Regions from separate parts of the Streptomyces sp. NPDC102283 genome, predicted to be linked through region 2. Evidence: riboswitches for the same ligand, from Rfam matches in the RefSeq annotation. Region 2 holds a riboswitch; the other holds the start of a gene.
What was found. A riboswitch is a leader RNA that binds a small molecule or an ion and turns the genes downstream of it on or off. The one in region 2 is predicted to bind glycine.
Positions count from the first base shown of each region.

Region 1: it holds a riboswitch for glycine, as region 2 does, so the genes downstream of both, gcvP (aminomethyl-transferring glycine dehydrogenase) here and gcvT (glycine cleavage system aminomethyltransferase GcvT) in region 2, are expected to answer to the same signal.

Region 1 is NZ_JBIWLQ010000023.1:123,920-135,135, forward strand. Features, by position in the region: gene ACIRJT_RS33460 (glutamate--cysteine ligase) at 1-800, opposite strand, end outside; gene ACIRJT_RS33465 (hypothetical protein) at 1,285-1,869, shown strand; gene ACIRJT_RS33470 (DUF5999 family protein) at 2,200-2,403, shown strand; gene gcvP (aminomethyl-transferring glycine dehydrogenase) at 2,507-5,392, opposite strand; glycine riboswitch at 5,586-5,683, opposite strand; gene ACIRJT_RS33480 (PRC-barrel domain-containing protein) at 5,816-6,187, shown strand; gene ACIRJT_RS33485 (DNA polymerase IV) at 6,109-7,566, opposite strand; gene ACIRJT_RS33490 (MerR family transcriptional regulator) at 7,680-8,306, opposite strand; gene ACIRJT_RS33495 (bifunctional nuclease family protein) at 8,475-8,948, opposite strand; gene ACIRJT_RS33500 (MerR family transcriptional regulator) at 9,002-9,745, opposite strand; gene ACIRJT_RS33505 (FHA domain-containing protein) at 9,788-10,567, opposite strand; gene ACIRJT_RS33510 (DUF881 domain-containing protein) at 10,758-11,216, opposite strand, start outside.
Region 2 is NZ_JBIWLQ010000010.1:228,936-240,151, forward strand. Features, by position in the region: gene ACIRJT_RS21460 (hypothetical protein) at 125-343, shown strand; gene ACIRJT_RS21465 (hypothetical protein) at 1,013-1,363, shown strand; gene ACIRJT_RS21470 (M48 family metalloprotease) at 1,401-3,905, shown strand; gene ACIRJT_RS21475 (L-serine ammonia-lyase) at 4,276-5,661, opposite strand; gene glyA (serine hydroxymethyltransferase) at 5,882-7,141, opposite strand; gene gcvH (glycine cleavage system protein GcvH) at 7,161-7,538, opposite strand; gene gcvT (glycine cleavage system aminomethyltransferase GcvT) at 7,696-8,820, opposite strand; glycine riboswitch at 8,995-9,092, opposite strand; gene ACIRJT_RS21495 (AAA family ATPase) at 9,268-9,960, shown strand; gene ACIRJT_RS21500 (enhanced serine sensitivity protein SseB) at 10,033-10,803, shown strand; gene ACIRJT_RS21505 (enhanced serine sensitivity protein SseB C-terminal domain-containing protein) at 11,057-11,216, shown strand, end outside.

The DNA.
Region 1 (11,216 bases), on a different contig from region 2:
CCGATCCAGCGCTCCCCGAACCAGGTCCTGGGGCGCACGCCCTGGTTCGCCAGCTCCGGCGGCCGTACGTCGGTGGCCTGCTGGAAGAGGGGCGGCCGGGACTCCCGCCACAGCTCCTTGCCGAAGAGGAAGGGGGCGTTGGCGCCCAGTGCGATCTGGACGCCGGTGATCGCCTGGGCGGCGTTCCACACGTCGGCGAACCGGGCCGGCGTCACCTGGAGGTGCAGCTGCACCGAGGTGCAGGCCGATTCCGGGGCGATGGAGGGCGAGGTACAGACCAATCGCTCGACGCCTTCGATATCCAGGAGGAAATCCTCCCCCCGGGCGGCCGCCATTTGATCGTTGAGCAGGGTGTAGCGGTCCACGTCCGAGAGATTCGCGGACACCACGTCGTGCTCCCCCAGCGTGGGCAGGATTCCGATCATCACGATCCCCGCGTCCACCTCCCCCGCCTTGCGGTGTGCATAGGCGAGGCCGGTCCGCAACTCCTCCGCGAGCTGATCGAATACCCGGCCGCCGAGGCGGTGCGGGACGATATTCACTTCGAGATTGAACATCCCCAGTTCGGTCTGGAAATCCCGGCTCGCGATGCGCTGGAGCACTTGCTGATTCATCATCCGGGGCATCCCGTCGGGACCCGCGAGATTCAGCTCTATCTCCAGCCCCATCAGATTCCGCGGACGGTCGAACCTCCGCTCCGCCAGGAGTCTGCCCAGCCCCTCCAGGCACTGGTTGAGCTTGGTGCGGTACGCCTGTCGATCGGACAGGTCAACGGCTTCCGCCACGACCTTCTCCCCCATCGAGGGGTCCTTCCTCCAGTGGGCGGCCCGCGGCCCAGGCCGCTCGCATCACGATCGATAATGCCCAGCGGGAGTGATCCGTAACGCCCCCACGGGGCTCCGATACCCGATAGTCTGGTTGAAGGAGACCTGGGGCACATTCCGGTGGCATGCGGATCTCCACATATTCGACCGGAGTATGCACGGTGGAAACACCGACGAGTTTCGGCCGACCGCTCCACCGGAAGGGTGCCAGGTCGGGGCCGTCAACGGCAGATCAAATCACCAGGAATACCGCGATTCGAAGGCCGGATGACGTCTTGCGCGACATATCTCCGGCCGCTAGTGGAAACACTGTGTGAACACGCGTCATATAAACTCCGCTCAACGAGGCAGAGAGTTGATACGACTCGCCCGTCACCGGCCGTCTCAGGCCCACATGCCGACAGCGCCGTCTGCACCCGCCCAAGCGTCACCGTGTCTCCGAAGTGAGAGGCGACCCACTATGCCGCTGCATGTTCCCCCGGCTCCCGCGCCCGCCCTGCGCAGTGTTCTCGCGGCCCTCGGTTCTCCCACCGCCGTCCGCGAGGCCCGCACGTCCGCTCTCCGGTCCGTCCAGGGACCGCTGAGCCCCGAACTACCGCTTCCCGTACATGTGCTGGACCGGATCGCGCCCGCCATGACAGCACCTCTGACACGCCTCGCGGCCTGGCGTTTCCTGATCAGGAGCGAGGGCCGCGCGGTCGCCGCGGCGGACACCGTGCTCACCCCCGACGGCTGGACGTTCTCGCACTTCTTCGAGGGGCCCTACCTCGCCTCGACCGAGCTGGCGGTCCGGCAGGCGGAGGCGTCGGCCACCGCCTGCCAGGCCCGGCTGCTGTCCATCCCGGAGTTGTACATGCTCACCCTCTGGCTGCACGGCGACACCGAGGCCGACCCCGCCGGCGGGGTGCTCGCGCCGACGGACGTCCTGGTGCCCCTGGCGCCGGCCCCGCCGGGCATCGCCGCCCACCGCCCGCACCGGGTCGCCGATCTACTGCCCGTCATCTCGCTGCGCGTGACCCCCGGCCCGCTCCTCAGCTCCGCCTGACCGGCGCGCCGTCCCGGTAGACCGCCCCCGTGGCGATCCTGTCCCCGCCCGAACTCCGGGCGGGGGAAAGGGTCACCGCGGGGGCGGTCTGCTGCCCACTCGGACTAGCTCCATCCGGCCACCCCGAACCACCCAAAGGGACAGTGCAATTGCGGTGAACCGTCCGCGCGGGTGATGCGTCATGGGAGGAGTACGGGTGCTGCAGCGAAATCCCTGCGGAATCCTCCCCGTAGGGCAACACTGGGACCGGACCGACTGATACGGGGGGCGGCCATGAACACCTCATCCAGCCGCAGGACACTCGACTCGACGCAGCGAAAGAACCCATCCATGTGCCAGCACCAGCCACCCTGCCCCACCGCCGATTCACCCGACCGGGAGGCCGCCCGTCTGACGGCCCACCACCCCGAGCAGGGTTGGAGCCTCTTGTGCAACGGCGTCCTGCTCTTCGAGGACACCGGCGAACTGCTGCCCGACGGGCAGATCATCGCCCCGCACCGGCCACTGGCGGCCGGCGTGGTGAAGGCCGCCTGAGAACGGATCCACGAACAGGGGCCGGCCCGGAGAGATCTCCGCACCGGCCCCGACGCATGTCCGGCGTGCACCGCTCACGGCGCACGCCCCACCGCGGTCCGTCTCAGTCGTCGTACGCGTCCAGCGGGGGGCAGGAGCAGACCAGGTTCCGGTCGCCGAAGGCCCCGTCGATGCGGCGCACCGGCGGCCAGTACTTGTCCGCGGCGGACACTCCGGCCGGGAAGACGGCCTCCTCGCGGCTGTAGCCGTGGTCCCAGTCGCCGCCGAGCGCGGCCGCCGTGTGCGGGGCGTTGCGCAGCGGGTTGTCGTCCTCGCTCCACTCCCCCGAGGCGACCTTCTCGATCTCGGCGCGGATCGCGATCATGGTGTCGCAGAACCGGTCGAGCTCCGCGAGGTTCTCGCTCTCCGTCGGCTCGATCATCAGCGTGCCGGCCACCGGGAAGGACATGGTCGGCGAGTGGAAGCCGTAGTCGATCAGGCGCTTGGCCACGTCGTCGATGGAGACGCCGGTCGCCTTGGAGATCGGGCGCAGGTCCACGATGCACTCGTGCGCGACCAGACCGGCCGGGCCGTTGTAGAGGATCGGGAAGTGCGGCTCCAGGCGCTTGGCGATGTAGTTCGCGGCCAGCACGGCGACCTGAGTGGCTCGCTTGAGGCCCTCGCCGCCCATCAGACGGACGTACGCCCACGAGATCGGCAGAATGCCCGCCGAGCCCCACGGGGCGGCCGAGATCGGGCCCACACCGGTCTCCGGGCCCGCGGCGGGCTGGAGGGGGTGGTTGGGCAGGTACGGGGCGAGGTGTGCGCGGACGCCGACCGGGCCGACGCCGGGGCCGCCGCCGCCGTGCGGGATGCAGAAGGTCTTGTGCAGGTTCAGGTGCGAGACGTCGCCGCCGAACTTGCCGGGCTTGGCGAGCCCGACCAGCGCGTTGAGGTTGGCCCCGTCGACGTAGACCTGGCCGCCCGCGTCGTGCACCTCGCCGCAGATGTCGGCGACGTGCTCCTCGAACACTCCGTGCGTGGACGGGTAGGTGATCATGAGCACGGCCAGCTCGTCGCGGTGCAGCTGGATCTTGGCGCGCAGGTCCGCGATGTCGACCTCCCCGTCGTCGGCGGTCTTCACCACGACGACCTTCATGCCCGCCATGACGGCGCTGGCGGCGTTGGTGCCGTGCGCGGAGGACGGGATGAGGCAGACGGTGCGCTGGTCGTCGCCGTTGGCCCGGTGGTACGCGCGGACGGCGAGCAGACCCGCGAACTCGCCCTGGGAACCGGCGTTGGGCTGGAGGGACACCGCGTCGTAGCCGGTGACCTCGGCGAGGCGCTCCTCCAGCTCACGGATGAGGGTGAGGAAGCCCTGCGCCTGCTCGGCAGGGGCGAAGGGGTGCAGGGCGCCGAACTCGGGCCAGGTGATCGACTCCATCTCGGCGGTCGCGTTCAGCTTCATGGTGCAGGAGCCGAGCGGGATCATGCCGCGGTCCAGCGCGTAGTCACGGTCGGCGAGCTTGCGCAGGTAGCGCAGCATCGCGGTCTCGGAGCGGTGCTGGTGGAAGACCGGGTGGGTCAGGATGTCGTCGGAGCGCAGCAGCCCCTCGGGCAGCGTGTCGGCGACCGTCGCGTCCAGCGCCTCGATGTCGCCCTCGGCGCCGAAGGCGGCCCAGACGGCGGAGAGCTGCGCGCGGGTGGTGGTCTCGTCGCAGGCGATGGAGATCTGGTCGGCGTCGACGAGGCGGAGGTTGACCCCGCGCTCCCGGGCGTCCGCGACGATGCCGGCGGCCTTGCCGGGCACGCGCACGGTCAGGGTGTCGAAGAACGCGCCGTGCACGACGTCGACGCCGGCGCTCCGCAGGCCGTCGGCCAGGATCGCGGCGAAGCGGTGGGTGCGCCGGGCGATCGTCCGCAGCCCGTCGGGGCCGTGGTAGACCGCGTACATCCCGGCCATGACGGCGAGCAGGACCTGCGCGGTACAGATGTTGCTGGTGGCCTTCTCGCGGCGGATGTGCTGCTCGCGGGTCTGGAGGGCCAGGCGGTAGGCCTTGTTGCCGTCGGCGTCGACGGAGACGCCGACGAGGCGGCCGGGCAGGGAGCGGGCGAACTTGTCGCGGACCGCCATGAAGCCTGCGTGCGGGCCGCCGAAGCCCATCGGGACGCCGAAGCGCTGGGTCGTGCCGACCGCGATGTCCGCGCCGAGCGCGCCCGGCGAGGTGAGCAGCGTGAGGGCCAGCAGGTCGGCGGCGACGGTGACGATCGCGCCGAGCTCGTGGGCCTGCTCGATCACGGGCTCGATGGCACGCACGGCTCCGGAGGCGCCCGGGTACTGGAGCAGCACGCCGAAGACGCCGCGCTCGGCGATCTCGGCGGGGATGCCGTCGCTCAGGTCGGCGACGACGACCTCGACGCCGGTGGGCTCGGCGCGGGTCTCGATCACCGCGACGGTCTGCGGCAGGGTGTCGGCGTCGACCAGGAAGACGCCCTTCTTGACCTTGCCGACGCGCCGGGCGAGGGCCATCGCCTCGGCGGCCGCGGTGCCCTCGTCGAGCAGCGAGGCGCCGGAGGTGGGCAGCCCGGTCAGCTCGGCGACCATCGTCTGGAAGTTGAGGAGGGCCTCCAGCCGGCCCTGGGAGATCTCCGGCTGGTACGGCGTGTAGGCCGTGTACCAGGCGGGGTTCTCCATGACGTTGCGCAGGATGACGGGCGGCGTGAAGGTGCCGTAGTAGCCGAGGCCGATCATCGGGGCCAGCACCTCGTTGCGGTCGGCCAGCGACCGCAGCTCGGCCAGGACCTCCGCCTCGGTGCGCGCCGAGGGAAGGTTCAGGGCCTCCGCGCTCTTGATCACGTCGGGCACCGCGGCGGCGGTGAGCTCGTCGAGGGAGCCGTAGCCGACCTGGGCGAGCATCTTCGCCTGGGCTCCGGCGTCGGGCCCTATGTGGCGCTGCTCGAACGGAATGCCCTGCTCCAGCTGGGAGAGCGGAGTGCGACGGGGGGTCATGGTGGAGGCCTCCTGGTCTGTCACGACCTGCGAGGGGCACCACGGCGCGGGTGCCCGAACGGCCTCCCCCTCTGTCATCTCAACCTGAGAGCTTCACCGGCCCGCCCTGAGGCGTGCCGACTTTCACCGTCGGTGAGGGTCGAGTCCGCCTGGGCCTGCGCCCGCACGGAATCGCCCTGCTTTCCAGAGTGACCTCGTCCGTGCGGTACGGGGGCCTGAGAGATTCCGGGGAGGAGTTGCTCCTTCGGCGCCTCCGGATTCTGCACCGGAGGACTCTCCCGCACGGGGTCAGCAGCCACTGTCAGCCTACCAGCGGCCACCGTGCCGGATTCCTCGAGTGGCCGACGCCACGGATCTGCACTTGTGTGGTGCTGGTGGAGCGACAGCGTCCACCCTGAGCAGTTGCGACCAGTGGGAGGCACCGTGCAGACCGATATCGATCCGCGCCGCCTGATCGGCCGCAAGGCATTCGATCGCAAGGGCGCCAAGATCGGAACGGTGGATGAGGTCTATCTCGACGACGCGACGGGCGTGCCCGAGTGGGCGGCCGTCCGCACCGGCCTGTTCAGCAGGGACGCCTTCGTCCCCCTGGAGCCCAGCGAATTCGTCGAGGACGCGCTGCGCGTTCCCTTCGACCGCGCGTTGATCAAAGGTGCGCCGGACTTCGGCGTCGGCAGGCACCTCTCGCCCGAGCAGGAACTGCAGCTCTATCGCCATTACGGGCTGGACTCCCCGCCCCCGGAGGCGTCGGCGCCCGACCGGGACTTCGGCAGGCTGGCGGGCCAGGAGGAGTAGTCGGCCGCGTCACGGACGAGCGGCAGCGGGTCGGCGGGCCGCAGCTGCGGATCGTCGACGCGGAACGTCAGCACCCGGCCGGGTGCGCTCCACGGTTCCTCGAACCGGACGGTGACCCGGCCCACTCCGCTCCCCTGCACCCAGCCGTGCCCGTGCTCCTCGTGGCGCACGTCGTGCCCGGCGGGCCAGCGCCGCGCGGCGAGCAGCTCCGCGCCGTCGGGCTCGGGCTCGGCCGCCACCTCCTCCCCGTCGCCCTCCACCGGCGCCCGGTGCTCCTCCTGGGTCCGCTGAGCGAGCTCCCGGGCGTCGGCGGCCTGGGCGAACAGGTCCTCCTGGGTGTAGTCGGCCAGCCCCGTCACGCCGACTCCCAGCAGCCGTACGCCCCCTGTGGTGTCGACGGACTCCAGCAGCCGCCCAGCTGCCTCACGGACCACTGTGGGGTCGTCCGTGGGGCCTCTGAGCGTCTCGGAACGGGTCAGCGTGGAGAAGTCGTAGCGGCGCACCTTCAGGACCACCGTGCGCCCCGACCGGTCGGCGGCGCGCAGCCGCTCCACGCACCGGACCGCCAGCCGCTCCACCTCGGCCCGCACCCGCACCCGGTCGTGCAGGTCCACGTCGAAGGTGTCCTCCACCGATACGGACTTGGCGTCCCGCTCGGCGACCACCGGCCGGTCGTCGAGCCCCAGCGCCATCCGGTAGAGCCCGTGGCCGTGGGCCTTGCCGACCAGCCGTACGAGCTCCGCCTCGCCCGCCTCGGCCAGGTCGTGGACGGTGGTCATCCCGGCGCGTCTGAGGTGGTCGCCGGTGGCCGGTCCGACCCCCGGCAGGGTGCGCACGGACATGGGAGCCAGCAGCTCACGCTCGGTGCCCGGCTCGATGAGCAGCAGCCCGTCGGGCTTGGCCTCCTCGGACGCGATCTTGGCGAGCATCTTGGAACCGGCCAGCCCGACGGATCCGCTGAGGCCGGTCACCGCGCGGATCGCCGTCCGCAGCCCCTCACCCGTCGCACGGGCCGACGCCGCGTCGTCGGCCGTCCCGCCGGCCTCCAGGTCCACGAAGGCCTCGTCCAGGCTGAGCGGCTCCACCAGGGGCGACAGCCGCCCCAGGAGCTCCATCACCTGGTCGCTCACCGTTCGGTACAGCGCGAAGCGCGGCACCAGGTAGGCGGCGTTCGGTGCGAGCCGCCGGGCCTGCGCGGTGGGCATCGCCGAGTGCACGCCCAGGCGCCGGGCCTCGTACGAGGCCGTGGCGACCACGCCGCGGGGTCCGAGGCCGCCCACCACGACCGCCTTGCCGCGCAGGCTCGGCTTGGCCGCCTGCTCCGCCGACGCGTAGAAGGCGTCCATGTCCAGGTGAAGGATGGTGGGCGCGGGTCTCACACCGTCGATGCTGCCCTACGGCACTGACAACGGGACGGTCCGGCGCCCCGTGAGGTGCCGGACCGTCCCGTCGTCGTGTGCGTGCCGCCCGCCGTGACGTCCCTCGGGGGCGATCAGACCGCGCGGTTCCGGCGCCGCGCCAGCTCGTCGGCGGGGTTGTGACCGACGAGCGTCTCGCCGGTGTCGACCCGCTCGCCGTGCAGCTGCGAGAGCGCCGCCTCCACGTCCCGCCAGACGACGCCCACGGCGATCCCGAAGATTCCCTGCCCGCCCTGGAGCAGGCTGACGACCTCGTCGGGCGAGGAGCACTCGTAGACCGTGGCCCCGTCGCTCATCAGCGTCATGCGCTCAAGATCCTGGAAACCGCGGGCCCGCAGATGCTGGACCGTGGTGCGGATGTTCTGCAGGGCGACCCCGGTGTCCAGGAACCGCTTGACGATCTTGAGGAGAACCACGTCCCGGAAACTGTAGAGACGCTGGGTCCCCGACCCGTAGGCCGGGCGCACACTGGGCTCGACCAGTCCCGTACGGGCCCAGTAGTCCAACTGGCGGTAGGTGATCCCCGCCGCCGCGCACGCCGTCGGTCCGCGATAACCGATGTCGTCGGCATCACTCACCGATGCCACGCCGCCCGCTGCCACCGCCGCCGGTGGAACCGGCTGCCTGATGGCGTGGTCGGCTCCACTGCCGTGCTGCGGATACGGCCCACCCGCCGCCGTACCGTCGCCGCTGCTTCTCACGCCGACCTCCGTCCTTGACCTGCCCACTCGAAGGTAGGCAGTCACTCGGGGTGCGTCAACGATCGCCACACTCGGCACGCCGAGTGATAATCACCCTGAGGGTGGTTTCCCGTGTCTCGTTTCCGGGAAAGGCTTGTCGGATGCGCTGACGGCACCCCTGCGGGACGGTCACTGACTGTTCGTACCGAAGTCCTCCGGAGAGATCTGGTCGAGGAATTCGCGGAACTTCTCCACCTCGTCCTCCTGCTCGTCGGGGATCGCGATGCCCGCATCGTCCAGCACGCCGTCACTGCCGTAGATCGGCGTGCCGGTCCGCAGGGCGAGCGCTATGGCGTCGGAGGGCCGGGCGCTCACCTCGACTCCGCTGGCGAAGACGAGCTCCGCGTAGAAGACCCCTTCGCGGAGGTCCGTGATGCGGACCTCGGTGAGCTCCTGGCCCACGGCCTCGAGCACATCCTTGAACAGGTCATGGGTCAGCGGCCTGGCGGGAGCCATGCCCTGCTGGGCGAAGGCAATCGCGGTCGCCTCCCCCGGACCGATCCAAATGGGGAGGTACCGGTCGCCTCCCACTTCACGCAGGAGAACGATCGGTTGGTTGGAGGGCATTTCCACCCGGACACCGACAACGTCGAGCTCGTTCACACAGCAACCCTAGGACGTGCTCGCCATGTTTGGGTAGTCGGGCTCCGCCGAGGTCAGTGCAGACGGCTGCGCAGAGCGCTCTGCACGAGTGCCGCGTGCAGCCGTACGGACAGCTCGGCGAGCTCGTTGGCGGTGGCCTCCGCATGGGCTCTGGTCTGCGGATTACGGTGTCGGCGCAAGGGCGCGACCAACTGCTCCACCAGCCCCGCCTCCCGGTCTGCGGAGGCCCGCATGGCCCGAAGATGACGTGGTTCCAGGCCGAAACGCCCCAGGTCCGCCACCAGCTTGGCGACCGTCACCATCTCGGCGTCGTAGCCGCCCTCGGGTGCGGGGACGATGAGTCCGTAGGACTCCCACTCGGCCAGCCGGTCCTCGCCGACCTCGGCCGCCGCGAGCAGCTCGGCCCGCCCGATCCTGGCGGCGGTCGCCGTCCCGGGGCCGGTCTCCCACACCCCGTCGGCCAGGTCCCGCCGCTCACCGGGCGAGGGCAGAGTGGGCTGCTCCCCCCGGGCCAGGGCGTCCAGGTGCTCCCGGATGACCTTCAGCGGCAGGTAGTGGTCCCGCTGCATGCGGAGCACCTGGGCCAGGCGCTCCACATCATGCGGAGCGAACTTGCGGTATCCGGAAGGAGTGCGCTGCGGCTCGACGAGCCCCTCGGCCTCCAGGAACCGGATCTTGGAGATGGTGACTTCGGGAAACTCGTCCCGCAGCTGGATGAGCACCGTACCGATGCTCATCGGGCGGGATTCCGCGGTGGCGGTGCCGTGTCCGGCACCGCCTGTCGGTGTTCGCAGCATGGGCCTTCCTCGGGGTCCCCCCGGACGGAGTCCGGGGGCTGGTCACACGCCCCGCGGGCTCGCATAGAAGACCAGGCGGTACTTTCCGATCTGGACTTCGTCGCCGTTGGACAGCTGGACCGAATCGATGCGCTCACGGTTGACGTAGGTGCCGTTGAGGCTGCCGACATCACCCACGGTGAAGCTACCGTCCGGGCTCCTGCGGAACTCCACATGACGCCGCGACACGGTCACGTCATCGAGAAAGATGTCGCTCTGCGGGTGACGGCCGGCCGTGGTCAGGTCGCTGTCGAGCAGGAAGCGGCTCCCGGAGTTCGGGCCCCTCCTCACGACCAGCAACGCCGATCCGCCGGGCAGCGCGTCGACCGCCGCCTGGGCCTCCGGGGAGAGCGAGGGCAGAGCGGTCTGGCCCGTCGCCTCCGCCTCGTACGCCTCGAGGCCGGAGATGGAGATGGTGGACGTCGTCTCCGAGGCACGCTCGGGAATTCCGCCCCGCAGCGGCGCGCCGCAGTTGGAACAGAACCTGCTGGCCTCCGTGTTGCGGTGACCGCACCTCGTGCAGACCGGCATCGACGAGCCCTCCGGGGTGAACCCTCCACCCGCACTCGAGGCTGATGGTGCGCCGAAACCTATGCGTCCGGCACCGGCAGGGTCAACAGACGACACGCCGTCACCACCCGGGGCGCCGGACACCTCGTCACGGAAGAGCGGACGCTCCGCCTCCTGCTCCTCGCCCTGACCGTGGCGCGGCGCGCGGTGGCGGGCAGCACTGTTGCTGTCCTCGCGTGCACTCTTCCCGAACAACTTCGCAAACAACTTCACGGGCGATTCCCCTTGACCGACATAGACCCGCCCGTGGGGCAGGACGAACCCTGATTGAACACACCTGCCGACCCGGACATCTTCACAACGTCCGTATCCACCCGACAGTTTCCACCACGCACCACCAATCCGGTGCGCCGACCCCCCGCAACCGTCCGACCCGCTCCACCGGCCCTCACGTATCCCCGGCTCACGGGGATGACGACCGAGCGTAGTCAGGCCGCTGCGCCGGTCGCAAGGCGTCGACGACGATGTCGTCGGACCGCTCCACGAGCACCGTGGCCTGCTCCTTCTCCAACGTCTGGACCACACCGCCGGGAATGTTGAGGGCGGGCTCCAGATCCTGCGGTTTGCCGATCACCGTGAACTCGTACGGTGCCTCGATCTTCTTCCCGTCCACCTGGACGTCACCGGCGTCCCCGGAGAAGTAGGTGTTGGCCACCACCCGCACCCCGTTGACCTGGATCGCCTCGGCCCCCGCCGCCCGCAGTTCCTGGATGGCGTCGAGCAGCATGTCGGGCGCGACCGCCCTCGACGGGTCGGTGATCGTCAGCGTGATACCGGGGCCCTGCGCCGCCACGGTACCCGCGAGGATGCCGAGCTGGCGTTCCTTCTCCAGCGTCTGCTTCCGCGCCTCCTCGGCCTGGTC
Region 2 (11,216 bases):
GGGGCCGCCCTTCTCTCCTATGCTCTACATGTCTGTAGAGCTGGATGGGGCGGTGCGGAAGTCCGCGCGGCTCCCGCGGTACGCGCGCGCTTCGTGGGGAGCGCGGAACGAGGAGGGTACGGACGTGGCTTCGATCGATCTGGGCAAGGTGCTGGACAAGGCGTGGGCGGAGAAGAGCGTGCCCGAGGTACTGGCGGCGCCGGTGTCGGCGCTCAAGGGAGTCTCGGACCGGCAGGGTGCCCTCCTTGAGGAGGCCTTCGGCGTCAAGACCGTGGCCGACCTCGCGGACCTGAAGTACGTCGGCTGGGCGCAGGCCCTGGCCGCACTGGACGCGGCGAAGTAGCGCCTCCGCGGGCGAGCGGTGCCGCGGACGGGGCCCGTGGCACCGCGCTCGTACGGGAATCGGAGACCGCGGGGTGGCGAGGAGACCTCGACCTCGGCACGCGTCCCGCCGCTGCCCCGGTGTCCTGGGCCTGAAGTCATGGCGTCAAGTTGCTGTGGTTCCAGGATGTCGCTTTCGGGGCGCCCTTGCGTCGAGTTCGTGTTGACCGCTGACGAGCGTGACCAGCTGGTGCGCTGGTCGCGGGAGCCGTAGTCAGCGGCGGCCCCGGAAGTGGATGACGTGTTGATGGGGCAGACCGCAGGTCACTGCGGGGCACCCCTTCCCCTCAAGGGAGTTGCCCCCACGCTTCCTGGTCGAGGGCTCAGGTAGATCTTGTGATGACGGCGGCGCCAGGACGCGGCCCGCGCTACCCTCGCGATGGGTGTGACGACGGTCACTGGGGCGACGCCGTGGCGTACGGGGACGGGGCAGAGGGCGATGACATCGGTAGCACGAGCCATGCGGAATACGTCCGGCGTGGATGAGTTGGCCCGTGGCGTGGTGCAGCGCATCGCACCAGACGAGATTCCTCGATTTCCCTCTGTAGCCAGGACGTTCCACGCGGCCTCAGGGCGTCAAGTGCGCCGGGCGGCCCGGCGGAACGAGCCGCTCGGCATTGGCGCTGATGGTGTGACGACCATGCTGAGCCTGGCGGTGCTGTACATCGTCGCCAAGCTGGCCGACTCCGTGCTCGAAGAGGTTGCCACTTCCTTGACCGGCCGCATGCGTGCGTGGGCAGGGCGAGTCTTCCGGCGCGGTAGCCCGTCCCTGGAGGGGGAAGCGGAGTGGGCGCCGGGACCTGAACAGCTGGCGACCATCCGGACGGTCGCGGGCAGTGAGGCTCGTAGGCTGGGACTGACGGCCGAACAGGCCGAGTTGGTCGCCGCCGGAATCGTCGCAGAGCTGGCGACACGCACGGCTACCACCGGTACGAACCCAGCCCGCACGGCCGACGGCGACGGCGGTGATGAGCGCGGCTGACCTTCCTGGCACGTCGCGGAACCGTTCGCCTGCGTCGTTGGTCTCCGGGACGACACTCCGCTTCGTTCTGCTCGCGGCCATCCCCTCGGCGTTCATGATGTCCCTGGCCGACAATGTGGCGGATGTCTTCCAGCCCGTCAGCGACGCCGCCGTGGCGGCGTACGAGAGGTGCCAGACCGAGCAGTACCGCCAGATCGGGAAGGTGAACTGGGCAAACGTCGACCAGCCGTCTGCACTACCCGAGTGCGGCAGCCCGCCACACAACTTCGCGGGATGGTCGCTGGTTGCTCTGGTGATGTTCTGGGTGGCGATGGGCCTGGCCGTGTGGTGGCTGCCGGCCTGGCGCATCCGGCGCCGCCGGTATGAGGAGATCGGCCGCGTCGTACCGTCGAGAATCGCGTCGGACGGGGCGCTCCCGGGCGGTGGGGACCTGCTGGCGCTACTGGCCCGGCTCCAGCTCGGCACCGACGTCGCGGTCCCCGTGACGTACCTGCTCGACCCGCTTGACCCGCGCTGCTCGGCCCTTGCCTTCGGACGGCCGGGGCGTCGGTTCATTGTGCTCTCCGGCGGCCTGGAGACTCTGTCGCGGCGTGACCCGGTGGCCTTTCGCGTGGTACTGCTGCACGAGCTGGCGCATATTCACAACCGCGACCTCGACAGGGGATTCCTCACCATTGTGATGTGGCGCTTCTTCATGCCGCTGCTGGTGTTCAACATCCTGACGAACCCCCTTCTTGTCCCTGGGTTCCTGGGGGCCACCCCGGACAGTGCTCTCCTCGCCTATGCGTTCGCCGGCTCGGCCTTGCAGATCGTCCTCGCCGTGATGGCTCCGCTGCTGCGCAACTCGGTTCTGCGTAGCCGTGAGTTGTTCGCGGACGCGCAGGTGTACCGGTGGGGTGTGGACGTGGCGCACACGGACGCGATGCTCGCGACGTACTTTCCGAGCAGCCGGAGGCGGTGGCCGGAGGTGCTGCGCGTGCACCCGTCGCCTCAGCGCCGTCGTGCCGTATTGCACGACAGCCGTCTGCTGGGGACTACGAGTGTGTGGGACTGGGGTGCGGTGGGGTTGGGCGCGGTGATCCTCCACTGGAGCGTGCTGGGGTCGTGGCCGGGCGGCTCGCTCATTGTCCAGGGAGTGGGGATCGCGGCAGCTGGGGTCTTCATCACGGTCGCCGTAGGGGCGGCGACGTGGCAGGACACTGTACGAGAGGGGGCTCCCCAGTCGCGGGTTCCGGGTCGTCGTGCGGTCGGCGTCGGCCTGGGGCTGGGCCTGGCGGTGGGTAGCAGTCTGGTTCCGACCACCGTCGCCGCGTTTTTCCATGGGGGCGACTCCGTGTGGGGACAGTTCTTTGCGTGGCTTCCCTTGATGCTGCTGTTCGCGTGGGCGGTTCGACGCTGGCTGGGTGCGGTGGTGGCTGCGTGGGCGGACGCGGTGGGCGCGCGGGAGGGGTGGGCGGCGAAGAGGGTGTTGTGGACGGTTCTGGGGGTGGCGTCCGTCCTGGTATCCGTTGGGCTGGCCTATCTCAGCCTGGGGCGCTGGGTTGCGACGTACATGCCGATGCTTGGCGGTGAAGCTGGAGCACTCAGCGGCTTCGCAACCCTTGTCGCACTGCCTGTGCTGTTCGCGCTCTTCCCTGCTCTGGCTCTCCCGATGCTGCTCGCGGGGGCTGTGCTGCTGCTCGCCGGGTCGGGTTCGGCGAATCTCGGACAGGCTCTCCGCAAGGGACTGTGGTGCGGGCTGGTGGCCGCCGTGCCGGCTGTCTGCCTCACCGTGTACGGCGCCAGGGCGGGCATGGTCATCGCCGTCGTCATGCTGGTGCAGGTCGGCTGCGCGGTAGGTGTGGCCCGCACTACGGATCGCCGAGGTCACCCGCTCCCCGTGGCCGCCGCCATAGTCGCGGCCTTCGCCGCCGGTGTCGTGGGCAACCTGAGCTGCCTGGCGGTCGGGGCCCGGTACAGCGTTGCCCTCGGCGTCACCCTCGGCGTCATCCTCGGCAGCGTGTCAGCCGCGGTCGCGCTGGGAATTCGGCGCCGCCGGGCCCAGAGGGCCGGTGCTGGGCGCCCGCGCATACACAAACCGTCGGCGGCCAACGGTCCGAGCCCGAGCCAGGGACCATGGAAGGTGACTTGGGGGCGCCGTAAGGGGCTGTGGTACGGCGTGGGGGCAGCTTTGACAGCTGTACTGCTCATGCCGTTCGGCTCGTTGCATGTCGTATGGGGTGTCGTCGTGCTGGCACAGGCCGTCTGCGCGACGCGTGTCGCCCTTACCGTGGGCCGGCAGCCGCGTCCCGTGGCTGCGGCTGCCTACGCCGCACTCGTCGCCGGACTCATCGGATATCTGGGCTTCTTTGCGACCTTGGCCGCAGTGACGCTGCCCAGCTTGGCGAGCACGAGGTCGGACTACAGCTGGGGCGCGATTGCTACGGGCCTCACCTTCGTGGTTGGCGTTGCTGTCGGGTTCGGCGTCGCCGCCGGCGGCGTGTCGGCCTCCGTTGCGCTGGGCGTTCATCGCCGCCGAGCTCAGCGATCCAGTGTCCAGTAGATGCCGCGTATGCGGTCGGCGGCACTGCGGTGACTGGCGGGATCCAGTGGTTCCGGTCCCGGTCGTTCGTGCCGGCTCGTGCGGAAGCAGCCGGCGACGGGCCTGGGAGCCGGTGTTCCGCGATCCACGTCCACCCGCGGTCTCGACCAGTGCCTGGAGCGCGTGCGGCGGTTGCGAGACCCCGACCGCCACGTCGGACGGCGCACGAAGTTGGTATCGCCGCTCCACCAGCGCGAGCAGATGTTCACTGACAGCCGCGCGAAGACGCGCTCCGGTGTACAGACGCCCTTGCCAGGGGCTTTCCGTCGAGTGGGCAGCGAAGGCCCTGACAACGCTGAAAGATGCGAACGCGCTGGTCAGGGCCGTCTGCCTAACACTCGATGATGTTCACCGCGAGCCCGCCCCGCGCCGTCTCCTTGTACTTCACGCTCATGTCGGCCCCGGTCTCCTTCATGGTCTTGATGACCTTGTCGAGGGAGACCTTGTGGCTGCCGTCGCCCCGCAGTGCCATCCGCGCCGCGGTGACCGCCTTCACCGCCGCCATGCCGTTGCGCTCGATGCAGGGGATCTGGACGAGGCCGCCGACCGGGTCGCAGGTCAGGCCCAGGTTGTGCTCCATGCCGATCTCGGCGGCGTTCTCCACCTGCTCGGGGGAGCCGCCGAGGACCTCGGCCAGGGCTCCGGCCGCCATCGAGCAGGCGGAGCCGACCTCGCCCTGGCAGCCGACCTCGGCGCCGGAGATCGAGGCGTTCTCCTTGAACAGCATGCCGATCGCACCGGCCGCCAGGAGGAAGCGCACCACGCTGTCCTCCTTCTCCGTCTCGGTGCAGCCGCCGGCCGCGAAGTTCATGTAGTAGTGCAGAACGGCGGGGATGATGCCCGCGGCGCCGTTGGTGGGGGCGGTGACCACGCGGCCGCCCGCCGCGTTCTCCTCGTTGACCGCCATGGCGTACAGAGTGATCCACTCCATCGCGTGGGCCTGCGGGTCGCCCTCGGCGCGCAGCTGGCGGGCCGAGTTCGCGGCGCGGCGGCGGACCTTGAGGCCGCCGGGGAGGATGCCCTCGCGGGACATGCCGCGCGAGACGCAGGCCTGCATGACGCGCCAGATGTCCAGCAGCCCGGAGCGGATCTCCGCCTCGGTGCGCCAGGCCAGTTCGTTCTCCAGCATCATCGAGGAGATCGAGAGACCGGTCTCCCGGGAGAGGCGCAGCAGCTCGTCGCCGGTACGGAAGGGGTGTTTGAGGACCGTGTCGTCCGGGACGATCGGGTTCTCCCCGGCCACCGCGTCCTCGTCGACGACGAAGCCGCCGCCGACCGAGTAGTACGTCTTCTCCAGGACCGGCGCGCCCTCGGTGTCGTACGCGAGGATCGTCATGCCGTTGGCGTGGTACGGGAGCGCCTTGCGGCGGTGCAGGACCAGGTCCTCGTCGAAGTCGAACGGGATCTCGTGCATGCCCAGCAGGTTGATCCTGCCGCTGCCGCGGATCTCCTCGACCCGGCCGTCGGCGGACTCCACGTCCACGGTCTGGGGCGACTCGCCCTCCAGTCCGAGCAGGACCGCCTTGGGCGTGCCGTGCCCGTGGCCGGTCGCGCCGAGGGAGCCGTACAGCTCGGCCCGTATCGAGGCGGTGTGCGCGAGCAGGCCCTCGTTCTTGAGGCGGCGCGCGAACATCCGGGCGGCCCGCATCGGGCCCACCGTGTGGGAGCTGGACGGGCCGATGCCGACCGAGAAGAGGTCGAAGACCGAGATGGCCACGGGAGAACTCCTTGAGGTTGGAAGACGCCGTTGTCTGCCTGGGTGGTGCGGGAACGGGCCAGGTGGTGCGGAACGGGCCGGGGTGGGGCCCGCGGGTCAAGCAGGTCAAACGGGTCGAGCAGGGCAAAAGGTGGCGCGGGGGACACGGGTCGGGGCACCGCGCTCACTCTTTCAGTGTGCGCGGTGCCCCGTCCGAACGTGCGGAACCGCAGGCCAGGTGTTACTTCAGGCCGGGGTACAGCGGGAACTTCTCGGCCAGCGCGACCACGCGGGCCTTGAGGTCGTCCGCGTCGTAGGACGGCTTGAGGGCGGCGGCGATGATCTCCGCGACCTCCGTGAAGTCCTCGGTGCCGAAGCCGCGGGTGGCCAGCGCCGGGGTGCCGATCCGCAGGCCCGAGGTGACCATCGGGGGGCGCGGGTCGTTCGGGATGGCGTTCCGGTTGACCGTGATGCCCAGCTCGTGGAGCCGGTCCTCGGCCTGCTGGCCGTCCAGCTCCGAGTTGCGCAGGTCGACCAGGACCAGGTGCACGTCGGTGCCGCCGGAGAGGACGGATACGCCCACCTCGGTGACGTCCTGCTGGACCAGGCGCTCGGCCAGGATCCGCGCGCCGTCCAGGGTGCGCTGCTGGCGCTCCTTGAACTCCTCGCCCGCCGCGATCTTGAACGAGACCGCCTTGGCCGCGATCACGTGCTCCAGCGGGCCGCCCTGCTGACCCGGGAAGACCGCGGAGTTGATCTTCTTGGCGAGCTCCTGGGTGGAGAGGATCACGCCGCCGCGCGGACCGCCGAGGGTCTTGTGCGTGGTGGTGGTGACGACATGGGCGTGCGGCACCGGGTTCGGGTGCAGGCCGGCCGCGACCAGGCCCGCGAAGTGCGCCATGTCGACCATCAGGTACGCGCCGACCTCGTCCGCGATGCGGCGGAAGGCGGCGAAGTCCAGCTGGCGCGGGTAGGCGGACCAGCCGGCCACGATCAGCTTCGGCTGGGACTCCTTGGCGAGGCGCTCGACCTCCTCCATGTCCACGACGCCGCTCTCGTCGACGTGGTACGGGACCACGTTGTAGAGCTTGCCGGAGAAGTTGATCTTCATGCCGTGGGTCAGGTGACCGCCGTGGGCCAGGTTCAGGCCCATGATCGTGTCGCCCGGCTTCAGCAGCGCGAACATCGCGGCGGCGTTCGCCTGGGCGCCGGAGTGCGGCTGCACGTTCGCGGCCTCGGCGCCGAACAGGGCCTTGATCCGGTCGATCGCGATCTGCTCGACGACGTCGACGTGCTCACAGCCGCCGTAGTAGCGGCGGCCCGGGTAGCCCTCGGCGTACTTGTTGGTGAGGACGGAGCCCTGCGCCTCCATGACGGCGACCGGAGCGAAGTTCTCCGAGGCGATCATTTCGAGGGTGGACTGCTGACGGTGGAGCTCGGCGTCGACGGCGGCGGCGACGTCCGGGTCCAGCTCGTGGAGGGAGGAGTTCAGAAGCGACATCAGGGGGTCCCTTAAGGTCTCAGTTGCCGGAGAACGCGGTGTACTCGTCGGCGGAGAGCAGGTCGGCCGGCTCCTCCGCGACGCGCACCTTGAACAGCCAGCCGCCCTCGAAGGGAGCGGAGTTCACCAGCGAGGGGTCGTCCACGACGTCCTGGTTGGCCGCCGTCACCTCACCGGTCACCGGCGAGTACAGATCGCTGACGGACTTGGTCGACTCCAGTTCGCCGCAGGTCTCGCCCGCGGTCACCGTGTCGCCGACCTCCGGGAGCTGGGCGTAGACGACGTCACCGAGCGCGTTGGCCGCGTACTCCGTGATGCCGATGGTGGCCACGCCGTCCTCGAGGGCCGACAGCCACTCGTGCTCCTTGCTGTACCGCAGCTGCTGGGGGTTGCTCATGACCTGAATTCTCCTGTACGCGGGGGAGTGCTGATGAACGGTGGTCTTACGGTGTGAGACGGAGGAACGTCACTTCTGTGACGTCTGTGCGCGCGTCACTTCGATGACGTCTGCGCGCTGTCGAAAAGGTCCGGTCGCCGCCGGTCCTTCCGGGATGTCACTTCTGGCGCTTGTAGAACGGCAGTGCGACGACCTCGTACGGTTCGTGCGTGCCGCGGATGTCCACGCCCACGCCCTCGGCGCCCGGCACGGCGAAGGCCGCGTCCACGTAGGCCATGGCGATCGGCCTGCCCAGCGTCGGGGACGGGGCGCCGGAGGTGACCTCGCCGATCACCTTCCCGTCGGCGACGACGGGGAAGCCCGCGCGCGGGACCCGGCGGCCCTCGGCGATCAGGCCCACCAGCTTGCGCGGCGGGGCCAACTCGGCGCGCTCGGCGGCGGCGGTCAGGGCCTCACGCCCGACGAAGTCGCCCTCCTTCTCGAACTTCACGACCCGGCCCAGGCCCGCGTCGAACGGGGTGAGCGCGGTCGTCAGCTCGTGCCCGTACAGCGGCATGCCCGCCTCCAGACGCAGCGTGTCCCGGCAGGAGAGCCCGCAGGGGATCAGGCCGTGCGGCGATCCGGCCTCGGTCAGCGCCCGCCACAGCTGCTCGGCGTGCTCCGGCGCGACGAAGAGTTCAAAGCCGTCCTCGCCGGTGTAGCCGGTACGGGCGATGAGCGCCGGGACCCCGGCGACCGTGCCCGGCAGGCCCGCGTAGTACTTCAGCCCGTCCAGGTCGGCGTCGGTGACGGCCTTCATGATGGCGGGCGACTCCGGGCCCTGGACCGCGAGCAGCGCGTACGCGTCCCGGTCGTCGCGCACCTCGGCGTCGAAGCCCCCGACCCGGGCGGTCAGCGCGTCCAGCACGACCTGCGCGTTGCCCGCGTTGGCGACCACCATGTATTCGGTGGCCCCGCTCTCGCCGAGCCGGTAGACGATCAGGTCGTCCACGATCCCGCCGTCCTCCTGGACGATCATCGTGTAGCGGGCCCGGCCGTTGCCGACGGTGGCGATGTTGCCCACCAGCGCGTAGCTCAGGAAGGCGGCGGCCTCGGGCCCGGTGACGGTGATCTCGCCCATGTGCGACAGGTCGAAGAGACCGGCCCGGGTGCGTACGGCGTTGTGCTCGTCGCGCTCACTGGCGTACCGCAGGGGCATGTCCCAGCCCGCGAAGTCGGTCATGGTGGCGCCGAGCGAGCGGTGCAGGGCGTCGAGGGCGGTGAGACGGGGGGCAGTGCTCATGGATACGGCTCCAGGGCATGACGACGTCAGGACGAATCCTCCCCATCTGTCATCGGAACCTGAGAGGTTCGCCGATAGCCCCTGACGGGGTATGCCCCTGGAGGGCGCCCCGGATCAGGGGGCTCGGCTTGCACCTTGGGTGGAGCCGCGGAACGGCTCGCTTTTCAGATCTGCCTCATCCACGCGGTACGGGGCCTGAGAGATTCAAGGGAGGATCTTGCTCCTTCGGCGCCCGGCTCACACTGTGGCCGGAACTCTCCCGCGCGGATTCGAACGGCCGGTATGCAGTTGGCGGGGTCATCATCGCATGCATTGGGGGAGAGTGGGGGGTCCGGTCCCCACGCAGGTGAATACGGCTACAACAGGCCCTGGGACGGTTGTGCCGCATTGCCTTTTCTTTACACTTCAGGGGCAGGCGTGGGGGACACGACGGCAGGGGGATGGGCGATGACGTTGCAGCGGTCGGCACCGACCGCGGGGGTCGCCGACGGCGCGATGCCCGCACAGCCCGGCGCTCCCGTGCGGGAGCTGCTGACGGAGGGCGCGCCGGTGGTACGTGACCTGCGCGGGCGTAACAGCTGTGCCCCGTACAGCCTCGATCTCACCGCCGGTGACGTCGTCGTGGTCTCCGGACTCCCCGGCAGCGGGAAGTCGACCCTCATCCGGCGGGCCGCGCGGGGCCGCGCCATCGACTCCCAGAACACCCGCGACAGCTGGGCCGCCGCCCTGCCCCGTTTACTGCCCTACGCCCTCTACCGCCCCCTGGTCCGCGCCGCGCACTACCTCGGCCTCTGGAACGCCCTGCGCTCCGGTGAATCCGTCGTCGTGCACGACTGCGGCACCCAGACGTGGGTACGCCGCTGGCTCGCCCGGCACGCCGTGGGCCGGGGCCGCACCCTCCATCTGATCCTGCTCGACGTGACGCCCCAGGTGGCGCGGCAGGGGCAGCGCGAGCGTGGGCGCGGGGTCTCCGGCTACGCCTTCGCCCGCCACCGGCACGCGGTCGCCCGGCTGCTCCGCGACACCGAGCAGGGGCTGCTGCCCGCCGGCTGCACCTCCGCGGTGCTGCTGGACCGCGAGGCCGCGGGAGCGCTCGACCGGATCTCCTTCACGGCCGCCGAGGCCTCCACCGCCCGCTGACGGTTAAGGTGCTGGCCGGAGCAGAGGGCCGCCGCGGCGCGGCCGAAGCGGTGGAGAGAGGGCGCAGAGGCAGTGGACATTCCGGCACCCGCACCGGCGCACCCCCAGCAGGGGTGGCCCGCCAACGAGCTCGAAGAGGTGCTGACGGCCTCCCTCGGCGTCCCCGACGCGGGCGGTCGCCTCGTCGAGGTGCTCGGCCGCAGCTCCGTCTGGGTGCCGCTGCCGAACGGTGGCACCCCCGCGAGCGCGGACCTCGACCTGCCGATGATGGAGATCGACGGCGCGGCCTTCGTCCCCGTCTTCAGCTCCGAGGCCCAGTTCCTCAGCTGCGTCGGCAGCCATATGTCCTTCACCGTCGCGCCCGCCCGCGACTTCGCCCGGGGCCTGCCCCCGCAGGTCGGCATCGCCGTGAACCCGGGCGGCGCGGTCGGCATACCGCTTCCGCCGCCCGCCGTCGCCGAGCTGTGCCGGGCCGGCCGCACCGCCCTGGACGGGCCCGCCACCGGCGGCCGGGTCCGGCTGTTCGAGCCGGACTGGCAGCACGACCCGGTCGACTTCCTCGCCGCCGTGTCCGAGGAGTTCGAGGCCACCGGAGTGGTGAGCACCGCCCGCCGGGCGCTGGCCAGCATCGAGGGCGGCGACCCGGTCCTCTTCGTCGGCGTCGAGTTCGCCACCTGGGACGGCGCGGGACAGAGCGCGCCGATGGACGCCATCGGCCGCGCGCTCGGCCGGGTCCAGGTGCCCTGGCCGGTCAATCTGGTCCTGCTGGACGTGGCGGACGACCTCGTCGGCGACTGGGTGCGGGAGAAGGTGCGCCCGTTCTACCGCCGCGAGGGGCACTGACCGCCGCGAGGGCCACTGACCGCCGGCCGGACGCCCACTGACGACCGCGGAAGGCTGCCGGGTCACGGTGCCGTCGGACCGTGGCGTCAAGTCGGTGTCAGAAGTGGCGCATAAGCTGGTTTGATGGCGTGGTCGCTCCCGTGTGCCCGGGAGCGTCTGCGCGAACGCGACGGATCGACACGCGACGGATCGACGAGGGGCGGAACCCAGGGTGAGTGCGTCAGGCACTGCGGCGGCCGGGAAGGTCGAGCACATGCTGCGCCAGGTGACCCCCGGGCGTTACGACGCCTACGAGGCGCTGCTCGCCGCGGTCGCCGAGGGCCGGATCTGGATGCTGCTCTGGCACGGCACGGCCGGCTCACCGGACGCCCAGTACGGCAACATGGAGATCGACGGCCTGGGCTACGCCCCCT